DNA from 3 places in the Desulfoluna sp. CLI2B genome. Region 2 is predicted to be linked to each of the others. Evidence: predicted binding sites of a transcription regulator. Region 2 holds the regulator's gene; each other region holds the start of a gene.
What was found. The regulator sigma-54, encoded in region 2, starts transcription at its own class of promoters, with help from an activator protein. The targets are predictions, from matches to a motif close to TNTGGCACANTTTCTGCTNT.
Positions count from the first base shown of each region.

Region 1: ACOYW2_RS04270 (acetyl-CoA hydrolase/transferase family protein) is a predicted target of sigma-54. The motif match lies at 2,945-2,964, and genes of this name have one in related genera.
Region 3: ACOYW2_RS05985 (acetyl-CoA hydrolase/transferase family protein) is a predicted target of sigma-54. The motif match lies at 4,054-4,073, and genes of this name have one in related genera.

Region 1 is NZ_CP186557.1:875,265-881,364, forward strand. Features, by position in the region: gene ACOYW2_RS04260 (DUF748 domain-containing protein) at 1-513, opposite strand, end outside; gene ACOYW2_RS04265 (sigma 54-interacting transcriptional regulator) at 953-2,767, shown strand; gene ACOYW2_RS04270 (acetyl-CoA hydrolase/transferase family protein) at 3,011-4,378, shown strand; gene ACOYW2_RS04275 (peptidase U32 family protein) at 4,379-6,100, opposite strand, start outside.
Region 2 is NZ_CP186557.1:723,288-729,387, forward strand. Features, by position in the region: gene ACOYW2_RS03565 (PTS sugar transporter subunit IIA) at 1-170, opposite strand, end outside; gene rapZ (RNase adapter RapZ) at 343-1,218, opposite strand; gene ACOYW2_RS03575 (PTS sugar transporter subunit IIA) at 1,386-1,847, opposite strand; gene hpf (ribosome hibernation-promoting factor, HPF/YfiA family) at 2,343-2,750, opposite strand; gene ACOYW2_RS03585 (RNA polymerase factor sigma-54) at 2,761-3,498, opposite strand; partial or broken gene ACOYW2_RS03590 (RNA polymerase factor sigma-54) at 3,495-4,261, opposite strand; gene lptB (LPS export ABC transporter ATP-binding protein) at 4,353-5,075, opposite strand; gene ACOYW2_RS03600 (LptA/OstA family protein) at 5,292-5,819, opposite strand; gene lptC (LPS export ABC transporter periplasmic protein LptC) at 5,800-6,100, opposite strand, start outside.
Region 3 is NZ_CP186557.1:1,204,568-1,210,667, forward strand. Features, by position in the region: gene ACOYW2_RS05970 (zinc ribbon domain-containing protein) at 3-257, shown strand; gene ACOYW2_RS05975 (helix-turn-helix transcriptional regulator) at 342-1,265, shown strand; gene ACOYW2_RS05980 (OmpP1/FadL family transporter) at 1,292-2,509, opposite strand; gene ACOYW2_RS05985 (acetyl-CoA hydrolase/transferase family protein) at 2,667-4,004, opposite strand; gene ACOYW2_RS05990 (sigma-54 interaction domain-containing protein) at 4,182-5,741, shown strand; gene ACOYW2_RS05995 (MarR family winged helix-turn-helix transcriptional regulator) at 5,849-6,100, shown strand, end outside.

The DNA of each region.
Region 1 (6,100 bases), 150 kb from region 2:
TCGGTGTTCGTATTGGAAAAAGCCGTCTGTGAGGGATAGGGCGTCGATTCTGATGTTGAAGGGGAATTCCCCCGAGTCGTTGTCTTGTGTCGGGGGGGCGGGCTCCCGGGCAGGAAAGGCTGTGAGGATATTGAATGTGCCGGATGCATCCGTGGCCAGCAGGACCTTGGGCGATTCTAAGATGACGTTTTCAAGGGCAAGGGTGTTGCCCAAAAGGGGAGCCCATGCAAGGTTCACAACAAGCCGGTCCAGAGAGACAAGGGGGGCAGACTCCGGGTCGTGGAGCCGAAGATTGGTAACCTCCATGCGTCCTGCGAACAGTGAAAGGCTCAGGTCGTCCCAGTGGAGGCTCCCGGGAATGGCCCTGTTGATGCGATCCTGAAGAAAATGGCGGCCGTGGTCCGAGGTGAGCCAGAAGCGACCGGCCACCGCGACCAGAAGCATCAGAACGGCAACCATCCCGATACCGTAGGCAACAACCTTTCGTTTTGTCTGTCGCTGTGAGTTCCCCATTGCCACCCTCTTTTGCGGGCAGATTCCGGTGCATGCATGTGAACGTGCTGTCTGCGGAGCGGGAGCCGAACCTGCGGAGTTTTGGGGCTGCGGTTTGTTCCGGTTGGCGGAGGCAGCGGCGTTGGTTGAGGCTTTTACGTGATGATACGTTATCTTAAGCCGCTGCGAGATATATACATGCTAAAGCCATTCCTCGCAACCAAACGTGTGGTCCTGAAACCAGTTTATACTTGCAAGAAGGCAATGGCTCGGGCACAAAATAACCATGTTTAGCAATGGATCGTTTTGTTTTTTGGCAACCACTGTTTGTGTAACGCAAACGGGCGGAGACGTCCTGCAAACCCCTGGATAGATACCACACGAGTATTTTTGGTCCCGTGTCATATCAGCGGGATCGGCGGGGCAGGCAGGGTTCATTTACCATGGCAGGGGGCGGACGATGACAGAACTCAAGGTGTGTGGGAACAGGGACAAACCAGCGGGTGAGAGCCTTGTCGGAGAAGAGACTTCCAACAGCCGGGCTCAGTTGTTTCGCCGGGTTTTTGAAAAATCCACCGCCCCTTCGGTTATTCTCGAAGAGGACCTGACGATCTCCATGATGAATGAGAAGCTCGAAGAGCTTGTGGGGTATTCACGGGCGGAGCTTGAAGGCAAAATGAAATGGACGCGGTTTGTGGTGCCAGAGGACCTGGAGCGGATGACGCACTTCCACCACAGGCGGCGTCAGGACCCTTCATGGGCCCCGGAGGAGTATGAGTGTCGCCTGATGGACCGGGACGGGGATGTCTATGATATTCTGATCAAGCTGAACATGGTCCAGGGCTCAACCAGCGTGGCCACCCTGGTGAATGTGACCTCTCGAAAAGAGGCGGAAAAAAAGCTGAAACTCAGGGAAGATGAGTTGCGGGGTATCGTTGAGAACTTTCCGGGTCATCTCTACACCTCTTACAGGGATTACACCCTTGAATTTATGAATGGCCACCTTAGGGCACAGGTTGGCCGGGAGGCCGTGGGGGACCCCTGCTATTCCGCCATTTATGACCGGACAACGCCTTGCCCGTGGTGTGGAGCGGCAGATGTTTTCAAGGGGGAAACCGTGCGATCCGAGTTTTTAAACCCCCGTGACCACCGGTGGTATGCGGCGGTCTCCACCCCCATTTGTGCCATGGACGGCAGCGTGCGGAAACAGCAGACCCTGCTTACGGATATCACCGATCGGAAACTCAAGGAGAAGCGCCTGCGTGACAGTGCCGACAGCCTGCGCAAAGAGAACAGGCGCCTGAAATCCACCATGACCGCACGCGCCCGCTTCGGGGATCTCATCGGGAAGAGCCCGGAAATGCAGGCGGTCTACGAGGTGATACTGAACGCCGCCGCCTCCAATGCCAACATCATTATCTACGGAGAGTCGGGGACGGGCAAGGAGCTGGTCTCGCGGGAAATCCACCGGTTGAGCGATCGCATGGACCATGGCTTTATTCCCGTCAACTGCGGAGCCATCCCCGAATCTCTCATGGAAAGCGAGTTTTTCGGGTACAAAAAAGGGGCCTTCACCGGGGCGGTTCAGGATAAAAAAGGGTTTTTGGACCTGGCCGACGGCGGAACCCTGTTTCTCGATGAGCTCGGGGAGATCGCCCTGGGGATGCAGGCCAAGCTGTTGCGGGCCATTGAGGGCAACGGGTACACCGCCCTAGGGGGAAAGACAGTTCGAAAGCCGAACCTGAGGATCATCGCCGCAACCAACAGGGACCTGACCAACCTCATCACCAAAGGCCTCATGCGGGAGGACTTTTTTTACCGCATCCATATCATTCCCATCCACCTTCCCCCGCTTCGAAAGCGGCCATCGGACATTCCCCTTCTCATGGATCATTTTTTGAAACAGTACCCCGGTGCAACGGAGGTCCCCCCCATTACCCCGGCGATTCTGGATGCGTTTCAGAGGTATCGATGGCCGGGGAACGTCCGGGAGCTGCAAAATGTGCTGCATCGCTATGTGACCCTGAAAAAACTGGACTTCACGGAGATCTTTTCAGCAGATGGGGCCATGCCCTCGGTGGACAAAAGGTACCGCAGCGTGTCCGATCACGGAAGGGACCTGAAGTCCCTGCTGGCCGAAACCGAGAGGGCGCACATCCTCAAAACCCTGGAGGAGATGAAGTGGCACCGGGGCAAGACCGCCCACCGCCTGGGCATTAACCGACGGACCCTTGAGCGGAAAATGGCACTGCACAGACTCCGGTCATGCGAATGATGTGTCGCAAAGTGCGGCGTTGGTGTCGCATGGTTGAAAAGCCCCTGATGTAGAGCTGCCTGGCGTTTTATGGCTCTGCTATGCGACATGCCTGTCGCATTTCCTTGCCCGCCCATGTCTTGTCTGTTTTGTGGTGAAAGCAGGTAAAACCAGTTGGTTAGATCTTGTAATGATGCCTGTGGCACGTCCTTTGCTCAAGTAACATGCCGGAAAGATAACCTTTAACGGAACCGGGAGGTGGGCATGTACAGAAGCGAGTACGGGCGAAAATGCGTGGATGCGGCCACAGCGGTAAAACTGGTCAAGTCCGGTGACTGGGTGGATTACGGCAATTTTCTCTGCAGCCCCGTGGACCTGGATGAGGCCCTTGCCCATCGCGCCGGGGAGCTTGAGGCGGTGAAGGTGCGCGGGGTGGGGTACCCGGGGATTCCCAAGGTGGCCCTGGCCGATCCTTCGGGCAGAAGCTTCAACTACAACAGCTTTCATTTCAGCGGTGGTGAGCGGTATCTCCACGACAGGGGCGGCTGCAGCTACATCCCGGTTCTCTACCACGAGGGCAACCAGATCTACGATGACGGGGACCTGACCACCGATGTGTTCATGGTTCAGGTGGCGCCCATGGACGATTCCGGGTTTTTCAACTTCGGCATCGCCAACTCCTGTCAGTACAGCCAGCTCCGCAAGGCAAAGACGGTGATCGTTGAGGTGAATGACAACATGCCGGTTTGCTACGGCGGGTATGGCGAGGCCGTGCATATCTCCGAGGTGGACTATGTGGTCCAGGGGACCAACACGGAGCTGGTCTCCCTGCCCCGCACCCCCATATCCGATGTGGACCGGGCCATCGCCCGGCATGTGGTGGAACAGATTGAAGACGGTTCCTGCCTGCAGCTCGGCATCGGGAGCCTTCCCAATGTCATCGGCAAGATGATCGCCGATTCGGACATCAAGAATCTCGGGGTTCACACGGAGATGCTGGTGGACGCCTATGTGGACATGTACCGGGCAGGCAGGATCTCCAACATGGAGAAGGCCGACAACCCTGGGAAGATGGTCTACACCTTTGCCCTGGGCAGTGAAAAACTCTACAAATTTATCCATCGGAATCCGGCATGCGCCAGCTATCCCGTGGGATACGTCAATGACCTTCACCGCATCGCGGCAAACCCACGCGCCGTCTCCATCAACAACGCCGTGGAGGTGGACCTTTACGGCCAGGTCTGCTCCGAATCATCGGGGTTCAGGCAGATCTCCGGAACCGGTGGGCAGTTTGATTTTGCCTACGGAAGCTACCATTCCAAGGGCGGGAAGGCCTTTATCTGCCAGGCATCCACCAAGACCGACAGGGACGGCTCCGTCACCTCAAGGATCCGGCCCTTTGTGGATCACGGCACCATTGTCACCCTTCCCCGGTCTGCCGTGCAGTACGTGGTGACCGAGTACGGCGTGGCCAGCCTCAAGGGAAAAAGCACCTGGCAGCGGGCCGAAGCCCTCATCGGCATCGCCCACCCCGATTTCCGGGAGGGCCTCATGCGGGAGGCGGAAAAGATGAATATCTGGAGAAGGGAGTTGGTGCCCCGTGCAGACGTGGCCATGAGCCTTGCGGGGTGATCACGGCCCCGTGGGATGACGTAACCGGTCCCTTGCAGGGGCCGGTTTTTTCGTTTTTGGGGGCGTTGGGGAAAAGGGTTCGTTCCTGACGTACTGGATGTTGGTGGTGTGGCGGATTGTTCGGTGAAGCGCGGCTTCGGCTCCGGGAACCCCCGTGAGGAGGTCATGGAACAGGGCGATGAGCCCGGCCTTGTCCGTGTCGGTTTTTGTGTGGGTGGCGATGTCCCGCAGGTCGATGAAAAAACGGGAAAAGGTGTGGGGCAGGTCCGCGACCACCTCGGTGTTGAGGCAATGGGTCTCATGGTAGAGGCGGTGGTGGTTGCCCCCGGACTTGTGAATGTGAAGGGTAGCCCCGTTTGCGTGCGTGATGGATGACGATTTGTCGCACCCTTCAAGGCACGTTTTGTCGAATCGCTTTCTGGAGCACCCGATGACTCCCTGGTGCAGGCACTGGCGGCTGGTCATCAGGGTGACGGGGTGGTAGATGCCCATGCACAGCTCCATGCCTTCCGGTGGCACAAGGCGTTTGAGCTGCTCTTTTTTGATCTCCCGGGACACAATGGCACCGGAGCAGCCGAACTGCTCCTTGAGGCAGCGCAGGCCGAAGGAGTTGACGAGGTTGAAACAGCTCCCCGCCATCCAGGCAATGCCTTGCCTGAAGGCGTCAAAGGCGATGCCTGAGTTGTCCGTTACGATGCGGGCCGGCTTGACGGTTTCCAGAATCGCCCGGGCCGCGGTGTAGTCCTCTCCGATGAGCACGGGCGGGAACCAGGGGGTGAGCTCCGGGAATTGGTTGAACAGCGCGATAAATTCGTCTTTCCGGTTTTCAAGGGCCTCGGGTAGCTGGAAAAAAATCTTGGCAGGGGTGGCCTCGCAAAGGGGAATATCCCCGGGTGAGGAGATCACCACGGAGAGGACGGGCGGGGTATCCACAGGCTTTGGTTTTCCCGGGGAGGGGACCGCCACCGGGGCCACGGGTTCCCGGGAGCCGTTCAAGAGAAAGGCAACGCGCCGGATCAGGGCGGTGAGCTCCTTAAAGGGGAGGTAGAGCCCGGGGGCCAGGTTTTCAGTGTCCACGGCATCGACGCGGTATTCTGAATTGTCGAAACGCTTGAATTTTTCAAGGAGTACGGCACGGCTGAGGCCCCCGGGGGCGCTTGTGTCCCGCCTGGGGGCAAGGGGAGAGTCAGACGCCACGGAAAAGGAGGCCTCAGGGCTGGAGACCGACACACCCAGGGGCGCACCCGGCTCTCCATGGATGCGAAATGTGAGGGCCGTCTTTTCGATGCGGAGCTGGCCCACGGCGAGGCGGGCCCTGGCGGACAGGGCGGCCTTGTCCTCGTAAAAGCGTTCCCTGGTGCCCTGGGGGCAGGCGGGGTTTTCTTTGGACACCTGCCGGATGGAGTGGTCCCTGGGGTTGTCGATGAACATGTCCGAGGTGATCTCTCCGACCAGGAATCCGTTGGAAAAGTCGCGGTTGAAGACCTTGGCAAGGTCACCGGTGTCGGTGAGCAGGCGGTCTTGTTCGCTGAGGCTTTGAATCTGGTTTCTCCAGCAGGAGACCACGGTGTGGACGTAGTCGAATTTTTTGATGCGCCCCTCGATCTTCAGGGAGTACACCCCTGCCTCGGCAAGCTCTTTCAGGTTGCCGTAGGCCGAGTTGTCCTTGAGGTTCAGGGGGTACTCCCTGCCTGCGGGGGTGGTTTCAAACCGGTCCCTGCA
Region 2 (6,100 bases):
TTGACCTCCTTGATGGCCTTGGCCACCTTGTTGTGCAGGTCATCGACACTCTTGGTGATGTTGATGGAGACGGGTTTGACCTGCTCAAGGGGTTCTTTTTGTATGAATTCGGCGGTTTCGATGAGAATTTCACCGAGATTGCCGTGGGTGACGACCAGTATGCCAATCATATATAAACCTCATGTGGGGCATCTTGTATGGTGGCCTCGCCACGGTCCGGGCGGCATGGAGCATGCCCCCGCGGTGTGGTGCCGCAGCATGGGCTTCGGTGCGAGGCGTGTTCGGTCTGTAACGCTAACGAGTGTATCATTTTTTGGCGGCAGGGCACACACCTGCCGGCGTTTATTCCTCCCGGCCAATGTCCCGGTGCAGGAGGCGGATATCGGAATAACGACGCTTCAAGTGGTTGTGGATTTCCGAGGACACGGCCACGCTACGGTGCCGACCCCCGGTGCATCCCACGCCCAGGGTGAGGTAGTGTTTCCCTTCCTTTTGGTACATGGGGATGAGAAAGTCCAGAAGATCGGTGTATTTGAGCAGGAAGGTCCGGGTTCCCTCACCGTTGAGGACAAAGTCCCGCACATCCGGGGAGAGGCCGCTGTGGGGCTTGAGCTCCGGGACGAAGTAGGGGTTTTCGAGGAACCGCACATCCACCATGAGGTCGGCATCCTGGGGGACACCGTACTTGAACCCGAAGGAGACCACGGAGATCTTCAGCGGGGTTTTGTGGTGGGAGTCTGCGGCCAGCTCCGAAATAACCTTTTTCAACTCGTGGACCGTCAGGCTGGAGGTGTTGATGATCCGGGTGGCGTCTTCGTTGCGCAGGCTTGTGAGCTCTTCCCGTTCCTGGGTGATGGCATCCATCACCCCTTTGTCCCCCACGGCCAGTGGGTGGGTGCGGCGCGTCTGGGAGAAGCGCCGTGTCAGGGTAGCCACGTCGGCCTCCAGGAAGATGACCTTCAGGTTGTGGCCTGCCTGCTTCAGCTCATCGAAGACGCCGCGGTATGACTTGAGAAAGGTGCGCTCACGAAGGTCCATGCCAAAGGCAATGCCTCTGTAGTGGGTCTCCTTGGCAATGGGGATTTCCATGAACTTGGGCAGGAGGGTGACGGGGAGGTTGTCCACGCAATAGTATCCGGCATCCTCAAACGCGGCCAGGGCCGTGCTTTTACCGGATCCTGCCTGTCCTGTGATGATGAAAATGTTGAAGATGTTCATGGGGAGAACTCCCTTTGCTGCCCGGAGCCGTCGCCGGCAAGGCCGCGTGAAGGTTGCGTGTCCTTTAGGGAACGGACCGGTTCGGGGTGCTGGTGTTCGTTGAAATCGTCAAGGAGTTTGCCTCTCAAGGGCTGACATCCGATGGTGCCCGGGAAAAGCCCGGGCCGTCATCCGTTTTCGTTGTCCTCGTTTCGGATAATGGCGTGGATCTCGTCCCGTGATGTGGCGGTCATCAGTTTTTTGCGAAAGAGATCGCTCTTGAGCATTTTGGAGAGCCTGGCCAGGAGCTTTAAATGTTGACCGGTGGACTGCTCGGGAGTGACGAGGACAAAAAAGATATGGGCCGGTCGCCCGTCCAGGGAGTCGAAGTCCACACCCTGGCGGCTCATGCCGAATCCCACCACCATGCGGTCCAGGCCGGCGATCTTTCCGTGGGGAATGCCGATGCCGTCTCCGATGCCGGTGCTTCCGAGTTGCTCCCGTTCAAGGAGAACCCTTACCAGGTCCGGGTGGTGGAGGCCAGTGAGGTCCGCAATGGGGGCCGCGAGTTCTTCCAGGATTCCTTTTTTGTCCCGTGACGTGAGTTCGGGGATGATCGTTTCCAGCTGCAGTACATCAAGGATTTTCATAATGATTCACCCAGAGAGTCTCTGTTGGCCTGTCCGGCGGTGTGTCTGCCAGGCCGTGTGTCAGGCCGTCCTTTGCAGGATCGTGCGTGGGGCGGTTGCCGACAGGTTTGGGACCTCTACTTTCATATCAGTGGATGGCCCATCTTTCAAGACCTGATGCGCGGGTCGCGTCTCGTCGTCCGAGCATCGGTTTTTGCCCATGAAAAAAGGCGCCTGCACCGGGCAGGCACCTTTTAAACGGAGTGTTTTGTAGCTGACATCACCGGGGTTGTCAAATGGATTTCATTGGACGGTGGCCCCCGGAGGCTGTCGTGTATACGGGCGAGTCGCCCTGTTGCAAGATGAACCCGTGTGTGATCAACCCGGCGAAATCGAAACGCATTTTCGGCTGCTCCTCAAGGGCCCCGCACCCCCTTGAAACGGAGGTGCGGGGCGTTTTCAGGCGGGGCTATATTTTACGAGTTCATCCTCGTGACGTTGCGGACAGACGGCGGGTCAGGCCAGCCGGCGGTCCTCATCCATATCGAAATCGGAAAAGTCATCAAACTCATCCACGTCAACAGGGGCCTCGTTTATCTCTTCGGCCAGGGTGGGACGGATCCCGGGGTTGCCGCTTTTGCGGGCCTGTATCTTTTTCTTGTTTTTGGAGAGTTGCTGCTTGATTTTATCCACGGCAAGGTCGATGGCTGCATACATGCGCTCGCTTGTTTCCGTGGCGTGGACCGTGGTGCGGCCGCTTGTGACGTTTATTTCGGTAATATGCCGTATCTTTTCAACGGAAAAAACGACGTTGGCTTCGGAAGGGGCATCAAGCAGTTTGTCGATACGTTCCAGCTTTTTGGTGGCGTACGCCTTGAGTGCGTCGGAAGGGTCAATGTTCTTGAATGTTACAGATACTTGCATAAATGACCTCCTAAAATTGTTTTCGTTTGCTTGACGGCAATATTTTCATTGCCTCACGGTATTTGGCTACCGTTCGTCTAGCGATGTCTACATTGGCCTCCTTTTTCAAGATTTGAGCGATTTTCTCGTCGCTGTAGGGTTTTTTGGTGTCCTCTCCGTCAATGATCTGTTTGATCTTGTCCTGGACACTGGCCGACGCGATGGCGGCTCCGTGGACGCGGTTGATGGAGCTGTTGAAAAAGTATTTCAGCTCGAAGATACCCTGGGGGGTATAGGCGTACTTGTTGGTGGTGACCCGGCTGATGGTGGACTCGTGCATGCCGATGTCCTGTGCCACGTCCCGCAGCACCATGGGCTTTAAGTGAGAGATCCCTTTTTCAAAGAACTCAGCCTGGAATTTTAAGATGCTCTCCATGACGCTGTAGATGGTTTTCTGGCGCTGGTGGATGCTCTTGATGAGCCAGGCCGCAGAGCGCATTTTGTCCTGGAGGTAGTCCCGGGTGTCGCTGGGGATGTCCTGGCCCTTGGAGAGCGCCTGGCGGTAATAGGGGTTGACGCGGAGCCTCGGCATGCCGTCGTCGTTCAAGGCGATGATGAACTCCCCCTCCTCCTTGTAGACGTAGATGTCCGGAGTGATGTAGTGGGGTTCTTCGGTGCTGAAGGGGCGGCCCGGCTTGGACTCGAACTCCTTGATGATGTTCACCGTGGAGATGATGCTGGGCAAGTCCTGCACCAGCGCCTTGCTCATGGCCTTGTAGTCTTCGGGTCCTCCAGCTCCTTGATGTGGTTGGTGACGACCTCTTTCATGATCCGGGTCTCCACGCCGAAATGGCGGGCCTGGATCAGGAGGCACTCCCCTAAGTTCCGGGCACAGATGCCCGGAGGATCGAAGGTCTGGAGTCTTCAAGGACATCCTCCACGAGTTCCACCGAGTGGCCGCACTCCTCCGCGATCTCTTCGACGGAGGCGGTGAGATAGCCGTCGCTGCTCAGGTTGCCGATGATGAGGCAGCCGATCTCCTCGGTGTCGGAGTCCGGGCAGGTCATCAGGAGCTGCCAGAGAAGGTGGTCATCCAGGGATTTCTTCTGGGATACGAAGGCCTCGTATTTGGGCGCCTCCTTCTGCTCGGATTCGTACTGGGCCTTGCCTGTGGAGTTGTACTCTCCCAGGTAGTTGTCCCAGTCGATGTCGCTTCCGATCTTCTCGTCGATTTTCACTTCGGACGTTGCGTTCTCTTCCGGTGCCGGCTTCTCGTCCTCGTGGGTTCCCGCTTCCCGTTGTGCCGTCTCCTGAATCTCTTCGAGGGCCGGGTTTTCTTCCAGCTCCTGGGAGATGGCGTCGACCAGCTCGAGACGGGAGAGTTGCAGGAGCTTGATGGCCTGCTGAAGCTGGGGGGTCATCACCAGTTGTTGGGAGAGGCGCAGCTGTTGCCTGAGTTCCATTGCCATAACTACAACTTCACGGTTTCCATTACGGTTCACACAAGTTTGGGTTGCCGGTCGCATCGCCATTGATACGCCGACTGAAGCCGTCTGTCGGGACGGTTCGATCCATCGAAATTGGGAACGCGGGCCCTTGAACGGTCTGAGGGCCTGCGGTTTTCTATAGGGTAAAGCCTTCGCCCAGATAAATACGGCGGGCGATATCGCTTGATGCAATCTCCTCGGGGGAGCCGGATTCGATGACCTTGCCGACACTCATGATGTAGGCGTTATCGCAGACTCCCAAAGTCTCCCGGACGTTGTGGTCGGAGATCAGGATCCCGATGCCGCGCTCCTTGAGCATGGCGATGATGTTCTGGATGTCGATGACCGCAATGGGGTCGACCCCTGCAAAGGGCTCATCCAGAAGGATAAAGTCCGGTTTGATGGCCAGGACCCGGGTGATTTCAAGGCGCCTGCGTTCTCCACCGGAGAGGACGGCTGCTTTGCGGTCGGCAAGGTGACTGATGCGCAGTTCCCCCAGGAGGGTCTCCAGGCGCTCTTCCTGTTCCTGTTTGGAGATGCCCAGAAGCTCCAGGATCGCCATGACGTTGTCCCTGACCGACAGGGACTTGAAGATGGACGATTCCTGGGGGAGGTAGCCGATCCCGCACCTGGCCCGCTTGTACACGGGGTAGTTGGTGATCTCCTGGCTGTCGATGAAGACGGAGCCTGAGTCGGGACGTACAATACCTGCAGCCATGTAAAACGTGGTGGTTTTCCCTGCGCCGTTGGGGCCGAGGAGGCCGGTGACGTGGTTGCTCTCCACGCGGATGGAGACACCGTCCACAACGGCTCTCCCTCCGTACGTTTTTATCAGGCTGTTCATCACAAGCTCAGTCATAAAATCCCGATCTTCCCTCTTCGTAATGCGTCTTCACTTACCGGGCCCGTACCTTAAAAATATAATGCATCTGTCGCCGATCTCAAGGGCGGCCCTTATACCGGTAGCCGGTTCAACTTGTCCGGGACGTCCCTTACCATACCACAGGGGCTTTGAAAAAGCACTTGGCATGTTGTCAGAGGTTACCGGAAGCAGCTATTCCCAAGGCTTGAGGCTCTATTTATCCTTTTTGTCCGGGGTAAAGGAGAACCCCTTTTCCCCGGGCACGAGCCGGACCTTTACCCGGGTGCTGTTTCCGCTGTCCACCTTGATGGCGCCTGTAAGGCGGTTGATGACAATGGTTTTGCCTGTCAGTGTGCTTTTGCCGCTTACCACGCGGGGCGGGCCTCCGGTGAGGGTCACCTCCTCCTTGCGCAGGTCGTACATGGCTTTGTCGGCGGTGGCGTGTTTCTCTTCAAAATCCATGGTGACGTTGCCCTCAGCCTCAATGAGGGAGAGGCCCTTGGTGGTGTCTCCCTTTTGTTTGCCGTCTTCGTAGTGAAGCTGGACCGAGTCGGCCTTGAGTACGGCGCCGTCCCGGGTGATGCGAACGTTGCCGGAGAAAAGGGCGTAGCGGCCCTGGCTGTCCGAGGTGAGGTGATCGGCGCTGATGCCGACTTCGCCTTCCTGGGCAACCCCGGCCACAGGCAGCAGCACAAGGGCCAGGAGGAGGCACCAGAGATATTTACTGGGGACGTGTTTCATCGTATTTTCCTTTACTTGCTTCTCGGAGCGTGCCGTTGACGTTTCCGTCCAGGGTCATCCGTCCCCCGGCAAGGTCGAGGAACATGGCATCTCCGGTGAGCCGGGAGATGGCGTCGGTGATGACCACCGGGGTTGTGGAGATGATGACCTGGGACTCCTTGGTGTAGGTGAGGGCGTCACTGGTGATGGTGATTCCTCTCCGTTTGACCACCACATTGCCGGACACCTCCATATTCCGTGTCTGGGTGTCAAGGACTCCCTTGTCGGCGGTCAGGGTGGTG
Region 3 (6,100 bases), 480 kb from region 2:
GAATGACAGCACCTACTTTTTGCCAGAGCTGCGGCATGCCCGTATCGGAAAAAGACCTCATGGGAACCGAAATCGACGGTTCGCTTACCGGTGAGTACTGCACCTACTGCTACCAGAAAGGTGCGTTCGTCCAGGATGTCACCATGGAGGAGATGGTTGAGGCCTGTGTTCCCCATATGGTGGCCTCGGGCATGCCCGAGGAGGAGGCAAGGACTCTTATGAAGACGACGTTACCGACCTTGAGTCGGTGGAAGTAAGAAACACTTCAGCGTCAGTTTCCCACCGTCATTCGTTGGTTTGACGAAACCGCGAAGACCACGATCAGGAGGACGTTCAGCTGGATGAAGACAGATCGGCTCCTTTCCATCACCCTTTACCTGATCAATCGGAAAAAAGCCACGGCCCGTGAGTTGGCGGATCATTTTGAGGTGTCTTTGCGGACCATTCAGCGGGACATGGATTCGCTGGGGCGGGCCGGGGTGCCCATCTATGCGGACCGTGGGAAGGCGGGGGGCTACCGCATCATGGATGGGTACACCGTGGACCGGCAGTTTTTTGCCCCGGATGAGCTGAAAACCATCACATCCCTGGTGGGGCGGCTTCACGAGCTGTTCGGGGATTCGGGGTTCCGGGGGACAAAAGAGAAGCTTTTGAGTCTTGCCTCCGGAGCCGGGGCCCGGTTTGCCCACGAGACCCTGATCATGGATGTCACACCCTGGGGCATCGATGAGGGGACCCGCGAACTTTTCAGGACGGTCCACAAAGCCGTGGAAGCAAGGCGGGTGCTTCAGGTGCGTTACGCTTCTGCAACAGGCGAAATCACCGAGCGGGAGATTGAGCCCCTGTCCGTTATCATCAAGGGGGCTGCCTGGTATCTCTACGGGTTCTGCCGCCTTCGAAAGGCCCTCCGGATCTTCAAACTGACCCGCATGGTATGTGCGGAACAGTTGGAGACTGTTTTTTCACCGGATATCCACCCACCTTACAGGGAGAAGGGGCAGCCCGAGGTCGACACACGGCCCCGGACCCTTTTTGTTCTTCGCTTCGCCCCGTCGGCCAGGGGGCGCATCACCGATTACGCCAGTTCTGAACATCTTCACCCCATGCCGGACGGCTCCACCATGGGTTTTTTCCCTTTCCCGGAAGACGAGTGGGTGTACAGCTTGATCCTGGGGTTCGGTCCCCTTGTGGAGGTATTGGAACCTCCCAGGGCAAGGGCACGGATCCGGGAGCTGGCCAAAACGCTTTGCTCTGTCTATGATTGATGTGAGTGCTGGATGATTTTCAGGGGTTATTTGAACGTGTATTGCACCCCGGTACCGATAATCCAGAGATCCTTTTCATAGGTGACGTCGTGGCTGTCGGTTTCATCCATGTAGAAGAATTTCGTGACCCCGACGTTGAACCTGAGCCCCGGCGAGGGCGCCGCCATGAATCCTGCCGATATGCCGTGGAAGGTGTTTTTTGAAAGGGTGGGGGAGTAGTCCTCCTTGCCGATGCCGGACTCGGCAAAGCTGTAGCCACAACTGATTTTGAAGGTGTCGCTGAGGGCGTATTCGGCGGCAAGGGACGCCTCGAAGGTGTTGTCGAGATCATCCTCATCACCCTCCCAGTTCACCTCCTCGTGCCAGATGTAGTTGAAATCGCTTGCCAGTGTGAGGGCCTCAGATGCCTTCCAGGCCACCCCGAGGGCCGTCATGGCCGGAAAATCCTTTCGGTATGTGTCCCCCTCGCTGCCGAGTTGCCTGGCAAACGCCGGGGCAAGGGAACCTTTCATGGTGTCCACATCCCACTTTACTTTTGTTCTGAATTCATGACGGAACCCGATGTTCCAGGACGGGCCGGGGGAGTCCAAACCGACGATGGGGGCAAACCCGGTGCCCGAGGTATCGTAGTCCAGCATGTTCCCCCCGTCGATCTCATACTCCCTGCTGCCGCTGACAACCCGTCCCACCAGGGAAAGAGAGAGCTTGGTATTGGCCGCAAAGGCCCCGCCCACGTATCCCCCCAGCCAGGCCGAAGTGACCTCTTCCGGGAAGATGGGGCCGGGGGCTTTTCCCCTTGTGGCCACGAGCCCGGCAAGTTGCGTGGCGGTCAAGCCCGAAGCCTTGTCCAGAATGATTCCGTTATCATAGTTGAGGGTGCCACCGCCGCCGATGACCGTGGCTCCGGAAAACAGGCTCCACCGTTTTCCGTTCTTCATGACGAACAGGCCCGGGACAGCCCATGTGGTGGTGGTTGTCTCATGGTCCACGCCCCCTTTGCTGTGGGTGAAGGATTTGGGCATGATCTGGTTGGATACCCAGATATAAGTTCCCTCACCGAGGCGGACGGCACCGGCCGGGTTGTAGAGGGCCGTGTCCACGGAGTCGGTGGCGGCCACACGGGCCGGCATGCGGGTCCACTCGGCACTTAAGTCGGTGTTGTTTTCGATGAGGCTCGCCGGGGCCACCGAGGCCCGGACACAGACCGCCAGCATGGCAAGGGCGGCATACAAACGTCGTTTCATCACTCTCTCCTGATGTTGACTCACTAAAAAAATACGGTAACGACTCAGGTTGCGTTTGCCTCCGGTGGCCCTGCCGGGGTTCAAGCGTTCCAATAGGTTCCGGAGCGTTTTTTGCGGCGGTTTTTCTGAAAGAACGACCTGCCGGAGGCTTTTTGCGTTACGCCGCGAGCTCAGCGTCCTTCAGGGCGCTGGCCGAGATCAGGCCTGCCTTGACCGCGCTTCGGGCGAGGGCCTCGCGGAAGTCGGGGTGGGCGATGGCGATGAGGGCGGCAACTCGTTGCGGGATACTCTTGTGGGCCAGTTCGGCGATGCCGTGCTCCGTGACGATGCACTGGACATCGCTTCGGGGGGTGGTGACGGCGGTGCCCGGTGCAAAGCTCATCTGGATGCGGGAAAAACGCTTCTTTCCGGAGCCGGAGGTGGACTTCAGGGCGATGAAGCTCTGGCCGCCTTTGGAGAGGCGGGCACCGCGGACAAAGTCGAGCTGGCCACCCGTGGCGCTGTGCTGGGCGAACCCGATGGACTCGCTGGAGACTTGTCCGGTGAGGTCCACGGCCAGGGCGTTGTTGATGGAGACGAAGTTGCTGTGGGCTCCGATGATGTTGGGATCGTTGACGTAAGAGGCCGGGTACTGCTCAAAGCAGGGGTTTCGGTGCATGAAGGCGTAATCCTTGGCGGCGCCCATGCCGAAGGCGGAGATGATCTTTCCCGTGTGGAGTTCCTTTTTCGCACCGGTGATGACGCCCATCTCGTGGAGCCTTACCATGGAGGGGGTGAGCAGCTCGGTGTGGATGCCCAGGTCTTTTTTTTCCGACAGGCGGTCTCCGATGGCGTCGGCGAGTTTGCCGATGCCGAGCTGGAGGGTGGCCCCGTCCGGGATCCGTTCGGTGATGAGATCCGCGATGGTCTCTTCAATGGCATCGGGGGAGGTGGCGGGGAGCTCGTCGCAGGGGCGGCTCACTTCGCACAGGGCCGTAACCTCGGACACGTGGACATGGGCCTTGTCACCAAACACGTAAGGGGTCTGGTCGTTGACCTGGCAGTAGATCTTTTTCGAGGCGGTAAGGGCTGCGTGGCCCACCAGGGTGCCGCTAGGTCCCAGGCTCATGTAGCCGTTTTCATCGGGAGGAGAGACCTCCAGGATGGAGGCATCAAAGCCCCCCTGCAGGCTCAGCTCGTACATGCGGCTGAAGTGGATGCTGATGGGAGAGACGCAATCGCCCTGGGCAAGGAGCATGCGTTCGATGGGCCCCATGAAACAGCTGAAGTAGTTGACCTTCTTCTGCTGCTCCGGCGAGAGAAAATCCGGAAGGGTCATGATGAGGGCGGAGTACATGTTCAGGGTGCCGATGTCGGGTGATGCGGTGATGGCGTTGATCAGCTCCAGGGGGAAACTGGCCGCCGGGGAAGCAAAGACCGTGGCGTTTTCGGGCAGGGAGGCGGCAATGGCTTCCGGTGTGGTGAGGCGCTCTGCGTAGGTTTGTTTCCAACTCATGGCTATTCTCCTTTTCGGGTATTTGGATTGCAAACATTGGCCGAAAGGGATATCAATATTCGTGCCGGAAGGAGAAGTGCGGTAACTTCGGCATGTTGGGGATGGCCTGGTTTTGTGAAAATGAAATGTCATGTCATTTGATGCGATATTTCGTTTTAAAAAGGATATATCGCATTGATGAGAGAGGAACGATTTCGAGAAGTTGTGCGCTGCATCTGCGGCAGCCTGGATATCGACAAGGCCCTGTTTGATGTGTATCAGTACCTCAAGGATGAACTCCCCCTGGACGGGGTTATCATCACCCGCTACGAGACCGAGCGGAAACGCGCCCGTCTCATCGCACTGGCCTACGACGGCGGCGGGCACCTGGTGAACGAGTCCTTTCCCATTTCCGATACCGCCTGGGAGAGCATCACCCACTGGCAGCGGGAATCCCGGTCGGCCACCACCCCCTGGATCAGGGACCACACCCACCCCATCAACCGTGAGATCTACAGCCTGGTCAGGACAGTGATCCCCGGGTTCCTTCTGGAAAAAAACGGCGGCAGCTTCTCCTCCATGACCTGCGGGCTCACCGTGGGGCAGACCCTCATCGGCAACCTCACCTTTGCCGTGGAGGGGTTGGACTGCTATCACACCGGCCACGGGGCCATCGTCACCGAAGTGAAGGAGCCCTTTGCCATCGCGTTGTCAAACGCCTTGCGGTACATGGACCTGGTGCAGGACCACAAGGCTCTCCAGCAGGAGAGCCGGATGGACGGGGTGATGGTGGGGGGAGATACCGGCCTTCGGGAGGTGCGTTCCCTGGTCTCCCAGGTTGCCCCCACAGACACGCCGGTGCTGCTTCTGGGAGAGACGGGAACGGGCAAGGAGGTGGTGGCCGGGGAGGTGCACAAGCTCTCCAGCCGTTCGGGAGCCCCCCTGATTCGCCTCAACTGCGGTGCCATTCCGGACTCCCTGGTGGACTCGGAGCTTTTTGGGCATGAGAAAGGGGCCTTTACCGGCGCCATCGAGATGAAACCCGGGCGGTTTGAGCGGGCAAACGGCGGCACCCTGTTTCTGGATGAGATCGGGGAGCTGCCCCCCGCTGTGCAGGTGAAACTCCTTCGGGTGATCCAGAGCGGGGAGTTTGAACGGGTGGGGGGAGGGGAGACCCTTCGGGCCGATGTACGGATCATCGCCGCCACCCATCGCAACCTGCCCCAGATGGTTGCCGACGGCAGGTTTCGCCAGGACCTCTGGTACCGACTCAACATTTTTCCTGTCCGGATTCCCCCGCTGCGTGAGCGCAAGGAAGATATTCCCCTGCTCCTTGATCACTTTATCCGCGCCAAGGTCCGGGAGATGAACCTCGGTACGTCCTCTGCCATGGCCAAAGGGGAACTGGATGCCCTCATGGCCTATGATTGGCCCGGTAATGTGCGCGAGCTGCAGAACCTGGTGGAGCGGGCCCTGATTCTCTCCCAGGGAGGTCCCCTGCGATTCCCGGTGCTGGCTCCGGGTCCGGACGAACCGGCCTCTTTCGGTTCGGTCCAATCGGAGCCCAGGGGGCTCTCCATGGATGCGGCGGTCACGGCCCATATCCGCCTTGTCCTTGAAAAGACCCGCGGCAGAATTGCCGGAGACGGCGGGGCCGCCGAGGTTTTGGGCATGAACCCGAGCACCCTGCGGAGTCGGATGGTTAAGCTCGGCATATCGTTTCCTTCAGAGCGCGGTCCCTATAAAACAAAGGACTGAGCCCCGGGAGGATGCCAACACAAATGCAAGGGAGAGAAAAGGGCTTGACGTAGGTTTGATATCAAACTATATTGCCCGCCAATGAACGTGACGCCAAGGAGCTGACAGTGAAAACAGACCACATCATCGCCCTGATTGCAAAAACCAGGGAGAAGTCCAACGCATTCATCCTGACGAAGCTGAAAGAGCTGGGCATCGAGGGGCTTGCCCCGTCCCACGGGGATATCCTTGTCAACCTGTTCCAGAGCTCTCCGCTGTCCATGAAAGAGCTGGCCGAAAGGATCGGCCGGGACAAGTCGACCATCACGGCCCTGATCAATAAGCTCATCAAGCTCGGATATGTGGAGAAGCGCAAGGAC